DNA from 4 places in the Bacillus nitratireducens genome. Region 2 is predicted to be linked to each of the others. Evidence: riboswitches for the same ligand, from Rfam matches in the RefSeq annotation. Region 2 holds a riboswitch; each other region holds the start of a gene.
What was found. A riboswitch is a leader RNA that binds a small molecule or an ion and turns the genes downstream of it on or off. The one in region 2 is predicted to bind S-adenosylmethionine.

Region 1 (3,175 bases), on a different contig from region 2:
CGCTTGTTTTATGTGTATTCTTTTGTATTATTTCACATTCTCTGTTAAAACGTTTCCAGTCTTATGTAAGAACAGTTGTTGAGATGATGAGCAATATGAAAGAGACCGAAAATTTAGCTGTTATTGGGACTATGTCTACAACAATTGCTCATGAAATTCGAAACCCATTAACAGCTTTAAAAGGATTTACACAAATTCAAAAGGAAAGAAATCTTGAAGATACGATGAGTTATGAGATTATGCTGCAAGAAATTGAGAGAATTAATGAGTTTGTTAGTGAATTGATGTTATTAGGAAAACCGAAACCAACAAATTATGAATGGTGTAATATACGGGAAATCCTTTTATATGTTGTACAGTTAATGGAAAGTTATGCGACTCAATATAAAGTGAAATTTCATTTGCAAGTAGATGGAAATTTACCCGTTATAAATGGTGATGATAAACAATTAAAACAAGTGTTATTAAACATTATCAAAAATGGAATAGAATCGATGCCAAAGGGTGGAGATATTCAGATTCGTGCATATAAAAAAGCTGGAGAGAATTTGTGTATTTCTATTGAAGATCAAGGTTTGGGGATAGAAAATGAGAAAATAGAAAAGATCGGAAAAGCTTTTTACACAACAAAGGAGAATGGTACAGGCCTTGGACTAATGATTACATATAAAATTATTGAAGAACATCAAGGGAGTATCGCGATTCAAAGTAGTATGGGCGTAGGAACGAAAGTGGAAATTTATTTACCAACAGTGTAGTACATTAGACGAAATTATTTTTCAGAAAAGTGTTCTTGTTGTGTAAATATAAACATTTTATAAAATGTTTCAAGAAGGGTTTTTTTTATAAAACACTTCGTTTATAATGGAGGAAAATATCGACATAGAGCTTTTAGCTCGTGTAACGGTTTGGTAGTGTTATGAAAAGAAAAGAAGGGGTGCACGCGCATCCTTTTTTCTATGCAGATATGATGAAAGGGGTGGTATGATGGAATTAACATTAAATTCAACTGTATGTTTACACACAATTCAATTTCGAAAAGAGCAAAAGAATTATATTGTAAAAGATACGATTACAGGAGAGACATATGAAATGCCGCCACTTTGGATTGATGCACTAGCAATGATGCGTGACGGCTTTTTATTGGGAGAAATAGAGGAGAAATTAAAAGAAGAGTATCCGGCCGAAGACGTAAATATGGTAGCATTTACGAGGCAATTGTTAGAGCTAGAACTTGTCGAAATGGTGGATGGAGAAGAGATAGCTTGTACAAAGAAGAGAGATAAAGATTATTTAGCTTGGTTACGCCCAAGAGTGGAACAATTCTTTTTAAACTTAAATAAAAAATATAAAAGCAAAGGTCAAAAATGATCTTTGCTTTTTTTGTAGGCCGTGTTTAAAAAATAACAGCGAATGCTCTTGCGAAAGCACCGTCACTATCTTTAATTTTTAAAGGTGCTGCCGAGAAAAAGAAACGTTTCGCTTTAATAGCATCTAGATTTGTTAAGTTTTCAATTAAGTAAATGTTATTCCCTAGTAATATGTGATGAACCGGCGATGTTTCTGTCGTTACCTCATCAGGAGAAATAAAATCTAAACCAACTGATTTTACTTTTAATTGAACCAGTTCTTCAGCTAATTCTTCGGAAAGATAAAACGCTTCTTTCTCATAAGCGGCTGTATTCCACTTATTAGATAGATTGGAATGGAAAATGACAATATCATCTTCTTTTATATCGGTATTATGCAATACTTCCTTAGGTAACTTTCTCTCTTGAATATGAGTTACATCGATAAGAACGGCCTCACCTACAAATTGCTTTAGGGGTAATTGATCGATAGTGGTTGCACCTGAAATGAAATGCGCAGGGGCATCGCAATGTGTACCTACATGAACGACAGAATGAAAATCTGTAACTTGATAGCCCGTCTCTTCAACGTTTGTAATTGCTTCTAGTTGGATTTTTGGTGTTCCAGGAAATTGAGACATATTGTTTTCAAATGTTTGTGATAGGTCGATTACTTTCATTTTGAATACCTCCAATATATGTTTTAAAATATAAAAAACTCATCTTTCATAATCAAGAAAGATGAGCTTTGCACACAATGGTTAAGTTTTATCTTGCAAAATGCATTGCATTTTGCAGGAATTAGCACCTATTCAGTTTGTATAAACTGAGGTTGCTGGGCTTCAAAGGGCCGGTCCCTCTGCCTCTCTTGATAAAGAAATATTTAGTTTTAATATTTTGATTTTTTAATATTTAAATTGTAATTCATTTCCTTTTTTAGTGCAATACAAAATAGGTATTCACCCAAATAAAGTTGCTCGCATATTGTAGCTTATGTAAATAGAATGCTGCGAAGGAGTGAGTGCAGTGACAGGTAATGTATTGAATTATTATGCCGGTGGAAATACAGCTAGAGGATTTCATAATTTATACGAAGAGAATTTAAAAGGGCTAGACAGGTTGTTTATTTTAAAGGGTGGTCCAGGAACTGGGAAATCTTCTTTAATAAAGGCAATAGGTCGTGAATGGGCTGAAAAAGGATATGATATTGAACTTTTGCATTGTTCTTCTGATAATAAGTCAGTTGATGGAGTGATTATCCCAAAATTAAAAGTAGGAATTGTTGATGGAACATCACCGCATGTTATTGAGCCCAAAATGCCAGGGGTTGTGGAAGAGTATATTAATTTAGGAGTTGCTTGGGACTCAGATAAATTAAGAAAGCAGAAGTTAGAAATTGAACGATTTGTATCAGAAGCGAGCAAGGCTTTCCAATCTGCTTACGGATGTTTTAAAGAGGCATTAGTTATACACGATGAGTGGGAGAAAATATATATTAATAATATTGATTTTAACAAAGCAAATGAACTAACAGATCAGTTGATTCAGAAATTATTTACAGATAAAAAGGGGAAACAATCGATTGTGAAACATCGGTTTTTAGGAGCTGCTACACCGAAAGGAGCAGTTGATTTCGTTCCTAATTTAACAGAAGGATTACCACATCGTTATTTTATAAAAGGACGCCCTGGCTCAGGAAAATCAACAATGCTCAAAAAGTTAGCGCAGGCAGCAGAAGAAAAAGGGTTTGAAGTTGAAGTATATCATTGCGGATTTGATCCAAATAGTCTTGATATGGTTATTGTAAGAGAATTAGGATTTGCAAT
Region 2 (3,175 bases):
GCTGCTTCCGATATCTTCTAAGTAACTTATCATACGGAATAACTCACCAAACCCAACAATTTCTTTATCTAATAACACTGACACTGCTTCAATCGTTACATCACGTTTCGTAATACCAGTTCCGCCATTTGTTAGCACGACATCAACATCTTCCCTATGATAACCAGCTAACACTGCTTGCTGAATACTCTCTTTATCATCTTTTACAATTTCATAAGAGGTCACTGTATGACCCGCTTCTTTTAATAATTCATGTAATAGTTGTCCGCTCTTATCCGTCTCTTCTGTACGTGTATCAGAAATCGTCACGATCTTGCAGCGCACTTCTTTTGGCGCTTGTTTTTTATGTTCAGTTACACTCATTTTTCATCTTTCCTTTCTTAAAAGCTTTTCTTCATTTTATCATACATACCTTTACACAATTCTGTATGAAGCCACCGATACGTCATGATACAATATAAGTATGAACACCCACAAAAAGGAATTTAAATAGGCATACTATTTCCATTTCTTATACTCCTAGCTTTCACATCATTAGCTACTATTTATCTCTTCTTATGTTCTCTACATAATAGGTTTAAGCTTAGTTTTAAAATTTACAATACAAAACAATTCGGAGGTTCACATACTATGGAACTTTATAAAAAATTAACAACAACATTCATCCTCTTATTTGTTGCTTCCATCACTGTCGGATTTTCCTTAAAAGGCGCGATTCCATACGCTACATTAGTGAGTATTATATTCGCAACGCTATTTTTACTGAGCAGTGCTTTTTGCGCAGGAAAAGCGCATCAACTGAAAGGGTGACCGTCTATGTTCCGTAAGAAACCTCCCCTTTGCAAATCATGCGAAAAGGAAATACAAACGTATGAAAAAGCATGGATTCATATGCCATTTCCGGCAAGTGGTATGACAAACATGAGAAAATATATTGAGCTAGACGGCGAAGTTTATTGCAGTTCCTGCATCCAAATAGCAAATAAAACCAAATAAAAAAAGCTTTGCGCACACAGCGCAAAGCTTTTTTTCATATATTATAGACCAGCTTGCTCTTTTAAAGTAGCTGCTTTGTCTGTACGTTCCCATGTAAGATCTACATCAGTACGTCCGAAGTGGCCGTAAGCTGCTGTTTGTTTGTAAATTGGGCGACGTAAGTCTAGCATTTTAATAATACCAGCTGGGCGAAGATCGAAGTTGTTACGAACTAGTTCTACTAGTACGTCTTCAGATACTTTACCAGTGCCAAATGTATCAACTGAAATTGATACTGGTTGCGCTACGCCGATTGCGTATGCAAGTTGTACTTCTGCTTTGTCAGCAAGACCAGCTGCTACGATATTTTTCGCAACATAACGAGCTGCATATGCTGCTGAACGGTCAACTTTCGTTGCATCTTTACCAGAGAATGCACCGCCACCGTGGCGAGCGTATCCACCGTAAGTATCAACGATGATTTTACGTCCTGTTAAACCAGCATCACCTTGTGGTCCACCGATTACGAAGCGGCCAGTTGGGTTAATGAAGAATTTCGTTTCTCCATCCATTAATTCTGCTGGAACTACAGCTTTAATTACATGCTCTTTTAAATCGCGATCGATTTCTTCCCATGTAACATCTGGATGATGCTGTGTAGAAATTACAATTGTATCTACACGTACAGGTTTACCATTTTCATCATACTCAACTGTAACTTGCGTTTTTCCATCCGGACGTAAGTATGATAATGTGTCATCTTTACGTACTTCAGTTAAACGACGAGCTAATTTGTGAGCAAGCGAGATTGGAAGTGGCATTAATTCTTGTGTTTCATTACATGCAAAACCAAACATTAAACCTTGGTCTCCTGCACCAATTGCCTCAATCTCAGCGTCAGTCATTTGACCTTCGCGTGCTTCTAGCGCTTGGTCAACACCCATAGCGATGTCAGCAGATTGCTCATCGATAGATGTTAAAACTGCACAAGTTTCTGCATCGAATCCGTATTTTGCACGTGTGTAACCAATGCCTTGAATTGTTTCACGAACGATTTTCGGAATGTCTACGTAAGTAGAAGTCGTAATTTCCCCCGCTACCAATACTAAACCAGTTGTTACAGTTGTTTCACAAGCTACACGTGCATTTGCGTCTTTTGATAAGATCGCATCTAAAATTGAATCAGAAATTTGGTCACAAATTTTATCTGGATGTCCTTCAGTTACAGACTCAGATGTGAACAGATGACGTTTTTTTGTCATGTGGTAAACCTCCCTACAGTAATTGTATATATTGTACGGAACTCATCCTTAATTTGCCACAAACTGCGACATACATTTATTCTCCCACACAAGCATACAGAAAAACCTTTCCTACTTAATATAGAGGAAAGGTTTAATTTGCTACTTGCATACTGCTTTTTGCCCTTTGCTCTTATCGTTCGAGACCATTAGCCTCGCACAGGTTTTAGCACCTATTCACCTGTATTTACCACTACAAGTGAGGTTGCTGGGCTTCATCGGGCCTGTCCCTCCGCCAGCTCGGGATAAGAGAGTATCCGTCCCAACCTATACTAAAGAAATGATATTCATTTGTCAATTAATATTCACATTTTCCTGAAAGTTTTTCTCAATACGTATAGAATGAAATATTAATAAGGAACTAATACATTCACACAAACAAAAATAAATAAATAGTATACATTATTTATATAATTGTGTTATACTCTTGATGGGGATTACGAGAAATATTTCATTAAATGAAAAGGATGGTATATAAATATGAGTACTGTGAATGTCCAAATTGGTTTACATGAATTATTGAACGGAAGCAATGCACAGATTCAACTAAGTGTTCCGCAATTAGTGGAAAAAGTATTAATGCGAAATGAAGGGAAATTAACTTCTACTGGTGCCGTTTCTGCTTCAACAGGAAAATACACAGGACGTTCTCCTAAAGATAAATTTATTGTGAAGGAAGCATCGGTTGCCGACAAAATTGCTTGGGGAGCTGTGAACCAACCGATTTCTGAAGAACATTTTAATAAATTATATACAAAAGTTTTAGAATACTTAAAAGAAAAAGAAGAGTTATTCGTCTTCAAAGGATTTGCTGGCGCTGACCGCAACTATCGCCTACCAATTCAAGTTGTTAACGAATACGCATGGCATAATTTGTTCGTACATCAATTATTTATTCG
Region 3 (3,175 bases), on a different contig from region 2:
ACATTGAAAATGCGAAAGTAATCGGCGCAACTTTATCGAAATGTGCCATTGATTCACTTATTTATGAGCGTACATTTGATTTAGTTGTAGTAGATGAAGTAAGTATGGCTTATGTTCCGCAAATCGCATTAGCTGCTTCGCTTGGGAAACGTATTGTCGTTTGTGGTGATTTTTTACAGTTACCTCCAATTGCGATGGCAAACCATGAACTCGTTCGAAAATGGCTCGGCGAAGATATGTTTTATCACGCAGGGATTGTTGAGTCTGTAAATAAATCAGAAGCACATCCCAACCTTTTTATGCTGCAGGAACAAAGACGTATGCATGCGGATATATCGAAGTTTACGAATTCATTTATTTATAAAAACAGAGTATACGATCATCCATCTGTTTCAGAGCGTAAAGAACTTGCGCAATTGCAGCCGTTCGCAAATGAGGCGAGTGTTTTATTTGATACGAGCTTAATGGGAGCATTTTCGTTAAAAGACGCGGCTTCCGGTTCTCGTTTTAATATTATGTCTGGTTTAGTAGCGATGCAAATGATGTTAATCGGACTGTTAGATGGTGTTCAATCGATTGGTGTTGTTACACCTTACAGAGCACAGTCTCGCTTTTTATCAACGTGTATTAGAGAAATGCTGCAGAAAACGAAATATCAACACATACCAGTTTTAGCAGCAACAGTTCATAAGTTTCAAGGGTCTGAAAGAGATATGATGATCTTTGATACGGTTGATAGTTATCCGCAAGAACGTCCTGGTGTGTTATTCTTTGATCATAAAAACCATCGTCTCGTCAATGTAGCGGTTACGAGAGCGAGAGGGAAGTTCATTCAATTATCAGATTGCCACTACATGCGTAAGAATCTTTCGAGGAAACAAGCGTTATCACAATTAACAGCTCATATAGAACGTCACGGAGATGTGTATGATCGCACGACATCAAGACAATTGTGGGAGCGAAAAATCTCGAAACGTTTACGCTGGTTTATGGAAATGAATCTTGAAGAGCCGAAAGGGCTATTAAAAGATATATTAGCGGCAAAACGAAAAATTATCATTTCCCTTCCAAGTACAAGGCAAGTTGATAAACGAGTATGGCAAGCGTTAATGCGTACAAATGCACAAGTAACGGTATATAGTGACGGACCAGTTCCATTAAAGAATGTAAAGTTACAAAGGCAAAACAAAGCGTTCCCATTTATAGTAATCGATGATGAAATCTTTTGGGCAGGGGCACCTCTCACATCTCAAATGATGTTTGAAGGTAGTACGGAATTTCCGTACATATGTGCAAGACTGCAAGCACCGGAAACAATTGGTGTATTAAAAGGATTTTTAGATATTCGGTAAATTCGGATAGGAATTCCTTGACTTTTATTCGGAATGAATTTAGAATGAAAATAATTTAATATAATTTTATGAAAATTCTTATCACGAGAGGTTGAGGGACTGGCCCTATGACACCTCGGCAGCGGATTCTTTATGAATACTGTGCCAATTCCAGCAAGGTAACTTGAAAGATAAGAAAGAAGCTCATTTTGACTGTATATACAGAAGCCTCTTTCTATCTTTTAGAAAGAGGCTTTTTTACGTGAAAATAAAAGGAGGAAGAAAAATGGGAGCGACTGGAGTAACGTCACAAAGAAAAACAATTGAAGAGAGTATAGAAAGAAGTAAGGAAAAGTACATAGAAACAAGTCATAATATTCATGCGAATCCGGAGATTGGTAACCAAGAATTTTACGCATCAAGAACGTTAAGTTTGCTGCTAGGAAGTGCAGGATTCCAATTACAGCACAATATAGCTGGACATGAAACAGGTTTTATCGCGCGAAAAAGTTCAGGAAAACAAGGGCCGGTCATCGCATTTTTAGCGGAGTATGATGCTTTACCAGGACTTGGTCATGCATGTGGTCACAATTTAATTGGAACAATTAGCGTTGCAGCAGCAATCGCGTTATCAGAAACGCTTGAGGAAATCGGCGGAGAAGTTGTCGTGTTCGGAACACCGGCAGAAGAGGGTGGGCCAAATGGTAGCGCCAAAGCAAGTTATGTAAAGGCTGGTTTATTTAAAAATATTGATGCGGCGCTTATGATTCATCCGAGCGGAAAAACAGCTCCAACGAGCCCATCACTAGCGGTCGATCCACTTGATTTTCATTTTTACGGAAAAACAGCTCATGCAGCAGCTTCACCAGAAGAAGGAATTAACGCATTAGATGCGATTATCCAGCTGTATAACAGTATTAATGCACTTCGCCAACAACTTCCGTCAGATGTGAAAATTCACGGAATCATTACAGAAGGCGGCAAAGCACCTAATATTATTCCAGACTACGCATCAGCAAGGTTCTTCATCCGCGCAGCAACGCGAAAAAGATGTGCGGAAGTAACAGAAAAAGTAAGAAACATCGCAGAGGGAGCAGCGTTAGCAACAGGCACAAAAGTAAAAATTCATCAATTCCAAAATGAAATTGATGAATTGCTCGTGACAAAAACATTTAATGACGTCGTAGCCGAAGAACTAGAACTATTAGGTGAAGATGTAAACCGTAAAGAAAGAGTAGGAATCGGCTCAACGGATGCAGGAAACGTAAGTCAAGTCGTACCGACAATTCATCCGTACATTAAAATCGGACCAGATAACTTAATTGCACATACGAATGAATTTAGAGAAGCAGCACGTTCAGAACTTGGAGATAAAGCGTTAATTACATCGGCAAAAGCACTAGCAAATACAGCGTATCGATTAATTACGGAAGAAGGGTTGTTAGAGAAGGTGAAGGAGGAGTTTAGAGAGGAACAGCGGAATCAGGGATAGGTGGTTAAAGGGAGTGGGTTTTTCATTTCGTAAAACATATGTACAATGCAAAAAGGCGACTTTTCGTTCAAACTTGAACGGAAAGTCGCCTTTTTCTTATACTTTTTTACCTTGTTTCTTTCATTAAGGTCATGATTCGTTTTAAATTAACTGCGAATATGACCATAGCCCATTGTATTTGCATACAAATCATACCCGAGGAAGATGCCACATCATACCCGTGTCTATGCTTTAGCTCGCTATTTTTCGCCTCGATTTAGCCAATAAGACTCCTTCCTCAAGGAACTTGAAGGGTCACAGCCTAGTGAGTAGGTGGGAGATAAATTGAAAATGGGAGGTTTTTTTGTTGTAT
Region 4 (3,175 bases), on a different contig from region 2:
TATACATGTGTGCATGAAAGCGGATTGATATCATTAAAACCTACCAATGTGACGTATGAAGAAGCTGCCATTATTCCTTTTGGCGGAACTTCAGCATTACACTTCCTGAGAAAAGGACGTATAAGAAAAGGGCAACAAGTACTTATATATGGCGCATCTGGTTCAGTAGGAACAGCTGCCGTACAACTTGCTAAATATTTTGGCGCGACCGTTACAGCTGTTTGTAGTAATTCAAACTTTGAACTCGTGCAATCTTTAGGAGCTAATCACGTAATTGATTATACGAAAGAAGATTTTACAAAGCGAGCTGAACGCTACGATATTATATTTGATGCAGTTGGAAAAATTAAAAGATCCCTTTGTCAAAAAGTATTAACGCAAAATGGAAAATATGTATCTGTTAATGGAATGATGGCAAAAGTAAGTAAAGAAGATATGATTCTACTAAAAAAATTAACTGAAACAGAAAATTTAAAACCTGTTATTGATAGAATTTATCGCTTAGAAGAAATTCCAGAAGCTCATATATATGTAGAAAAAGGGCATAAAAAAGGGAATGTTTCCATTACCTTAAAATAAAATATATTCAGAAAATACCATTGACAATTCTTTTTGTAAGATTTACTATTAGTACCATATTTAAAAACTACATACACATACTCTTATCAAGAGTGGCGGAGGGACTGGCCCGATGATGCCCGGCAACCGAGCTTATAACGTATAAGCTAAGGTGCTAATTCCTGCAGAACGATTTTCGTTTTGGAAGATAAGAGAGGAACCTATTTCGTCTATTCGGCACCTCTCTTATTTTTGAGAGGTGCTTTTTATTTTGGAACGTATATTAAGGGGGAATTATAGATGAAAAAGGTATTATTAAGTATTGTAAGTGGAGCTGTATTATTGTTAGGTGCATGTGGTGCTAATTCTGATAAAGAGGTAAAAGCATTAGATGAGAAAAAGATTACCGTTGGTGTAACAGGTGGACCGCATGAACAAATTTTTGAAAAGGTGAAAGAAGTTGCCGCAAAAGATGGTCTCGAAATTGATGTAAAGGTATTTAATGATTATGTAGCACCGAACGTATCTTTAGATGAAAAAAGCCTTGATGTAAATAGCTATCAAACTAAATCTTATTTAGACGTATTTAAAGCTGAACGTAATATGAAATTAACTGAAGTATTTTCCACAGTAACATTCCCTATGGGTGTGTATTCTAAAAGCTTAAAAGATGTAAAAGAATTAAAAGAGGGCGATGCAATCGCTGTCCCAAATGATCCAACAAATGAGCTTCGCGCTTTAAAGCTATTTGAAAAAGCAGGGGTTTTAAAAGTTGATCCAAAGGCTACAGAAAAAGCGACTGCAAAAGATGTAATTGAAAATCCAAAAAATTTAAAGATTGTTGAATTAGAGGCATCTCAATTACCAACACAGCTAAGTGAAGTAAAGGCAGCTGCAATTAATACAAACTTTGCATTAGGTGCAAAATTAAGTCCAGCGAAAGATTCTATTTTCCGTGAAGGAAAAGATTCACCATATGTGAACTGGGTCGTTGTTCGTACTGAAAATAAAGATGATGCTGTTGTAAACAAATTAAAGAAAGCTTATCAATCTAAAGAAGTAAAAGATTTCATTGAGAAAAAATTCGATGGTTCTGTTTTACCGTCTTGGTAGGAGCTGACTATAATGATTGAATTAAAAAACGTCTCCAAAGTATTTACAACAAAAAAAGGGAATGTTGAGGCCCTTAAATCAACTTCCCTTAAAGTAAAAAAGGGCGAAGTATTTGGAATCATCGGATATAGTGGCGCTGGCAAAAGTACATTAATTCGTTGTGTAAATTTATTAGAAAAACCAACGACAGGAAATATCATTGTAAATGAACAAGATTTAACAACCTTATCAACAAAAGAACTCGCAAAAGCAAGACAAAAGATCGGCATGATTTTTCAAGGATTCAATTTACTTAAAACCGTTACCGTTTATGAAAACATCGCACTACCCTTACGTCTATCTGGTCTTCCCAAAAATGAAATTGAAAAAAGGGTAGAAAAGTATTTACGTATTGTTGATCTCTTTAATAAAAAAGATGCCTATCCAAGCGAATTATCTGGTGGTCAAAAGCAACGTGTAGCGATTGCTCGCGCACTATCTCATGAGCCTGAAGTTTTATTAAGTGATGAAGCAACGAGCGCATTAGATCCAGAAACGACCGATTCTATTCTTGATTTGTTATTAAAGATCAACGAAGAAATCGGAATTACGATTTTGCTAATTACACACGAAATGAATGTCATCCAGCGTATATGTGATCGAGTTGCTGTAATGGAACATGGATCTGTCGTTGAAAGCGGGACTGTGAAGGACATTTTTACAAATCCACAACATGTAACAACGAAGAAATTTGTAAATAGCGCATTTGCAGCTAAAATTCCAGAAGAGGTACAGAAAGAACTACAAAGCACCGGGGAAATTGTAACACTTTCATTTATAGGAACCGCTTCAGGAGAACCAGCGTTAGCTGTCGCTACAAAACGTTTTCAAGTATATCCGAATATTTTATCAGGCAATATTACGCAGTTAAAACATGAGGCATATGGGAAACTGACCGTTCATATGCAAGGCGAAAAAAATGAAGTACACCGTGCCTTATCATTTTTACAAGAACAAGGGATCATCGTAGAAGGAGGTAGAACAGATTATGGGAAACAAGTCCTTTTTGGATGAGTGGGGTAACGTAATATGGGAAGCAACAATTCAAACATTTCAAATGACATCTATTTCACTACTTATCTCTATTCTTATTGCATTACCACTCGGTGTCACACTTGTTTTAACGAGACCTGGTGGACAGCGAGAAAATAAAGTTATCTATCCTATTCTTAATACAATTATTAATGTCATTCGCTCTCTTCCATTTATCATTCTATTATTCTTTATTTTACCTTTCACAAAGTTTCTAATGGGAACGTCCATTGGCGTGCAAGGTGTTATCGTACCACTTGTCGTATTTACAGCCCCTTATATTGCACGTTTAATGGAAACTGCTTTATTAGAAGTGGATCGCGGTGTCATTGAAGCATATCAAGCAATGGGAGTCTCTACTATAAAAATCATTTGGCACGTTATGGTTAAAGAAGCTCGTCCGTCTCTCGTACTTGGATTAACAATCGCAACA

Region 1: linked by a shared signal. The riboswitch ahead of Q3V31_RS23750 (cyclase family protein) and the one ahead of metK (methionine adenosyltransferase) in region 2 are both predicted to bind S-adenosylmethionine.
Region 3: linked by a shared signal. The riboswitch ahead of Q3V31_RS11305 (M20 family metallopeptidase) and the one ahead of metK (methionine adenosyltransferase) in region 2 are both predicted to bind S-adenosylmethionine.
Region 4: linked by a shared signal. The riboswitch ahead of Q3V31_RS27695 (MetQ/NlpA family ABC transporter substrate-binding protein) and the one ahead of metK (methionine adenosyltransferase) in region 2 are both predicted to bind S-adenosylmethionine.

What each region holds. Positions count from the first base shown of each region.
Region 1 covers NZ_JAUMJO010000007.1:78,119-81,293, forward strand. The annotation lists gene Q3V31_RS23740 (ATP-binding protein) at 1-758, shown strand, start outside; gene Q3V31_RS23745 (hypothetical protein) at 988-1,371, shown strand; gene Q3V31_RS23750 (cyclase family protein) at 1,397-2,029, opposite strand; SAM riboswitch class I at 2,115-2,227, opposite strand; gene Q3V31_RS23755 (PRK06851 family protein) at 2,376-3,175, shown strand, end outside.
Region 2 covers NZ_JAUMJO010000003.1:116,428-119,602, reverse strand. The annotation lists gene Q3V31_RS12480 (MogA/MoaB family molybdenum cofactor biosynthesis protein) at 1-363, opposite strand, end outside; gene Q3V31_RS12475 (hypothetical protein) at 631-810, shown strand; gene Q3V31_RS12470 (hypothetical protein) at 817-996, shown strand; gene metK (methionine adenosyltransferase) at 1,038-2,237, opposite strand; SAM riboswitch class I at 2,407-2,528, opposite strand; gene pckA (phosphoenolpyruvate carboxykinase (ATP)) at 2,757-3,175, shown strand, end outside.
Region 3 covers NZ_JAUMJO010000002.1:986,543-989,717, forward strand. The annotation lists gene Q3V31_RS11300 (AAA domain-containing protein) at 1-1,352, shown strand, start outside; SAM riboswitch class I at 1,428-1,529, shown strand; gene Q3V31_RS11305 (M20 family metallopeptidase) at 1,618-2,823, shown strand; partial or broken gene Q3V31_RS11310 (IS5/IS1182 family transposase) at 2,930-3,079, opposite strand.
Region 4 covers NZ_JAUMJO010000012.1:15,643-18,817, reverse strand. The annotation lists gene Q3V31_RS27700 (NAD(P)-dependent alcohol dehydrogenase) at 1-579, shown strand, start outside; SAM riboswitch class I at 660-773, shown strand; gene Q3V31_RS27695 (MetQ/NlpA family ABC transporter substrate-binding protein) at 859-1,671, shown strand; gene Q3V31_RS27690 (methionine ABC transporter ATP-binding protein) at 1,684-2,724, shown strand; gene Q3V31_RS27685 (methionine ABC transporter permease) at 2,699-3,175, shown strand, end outside.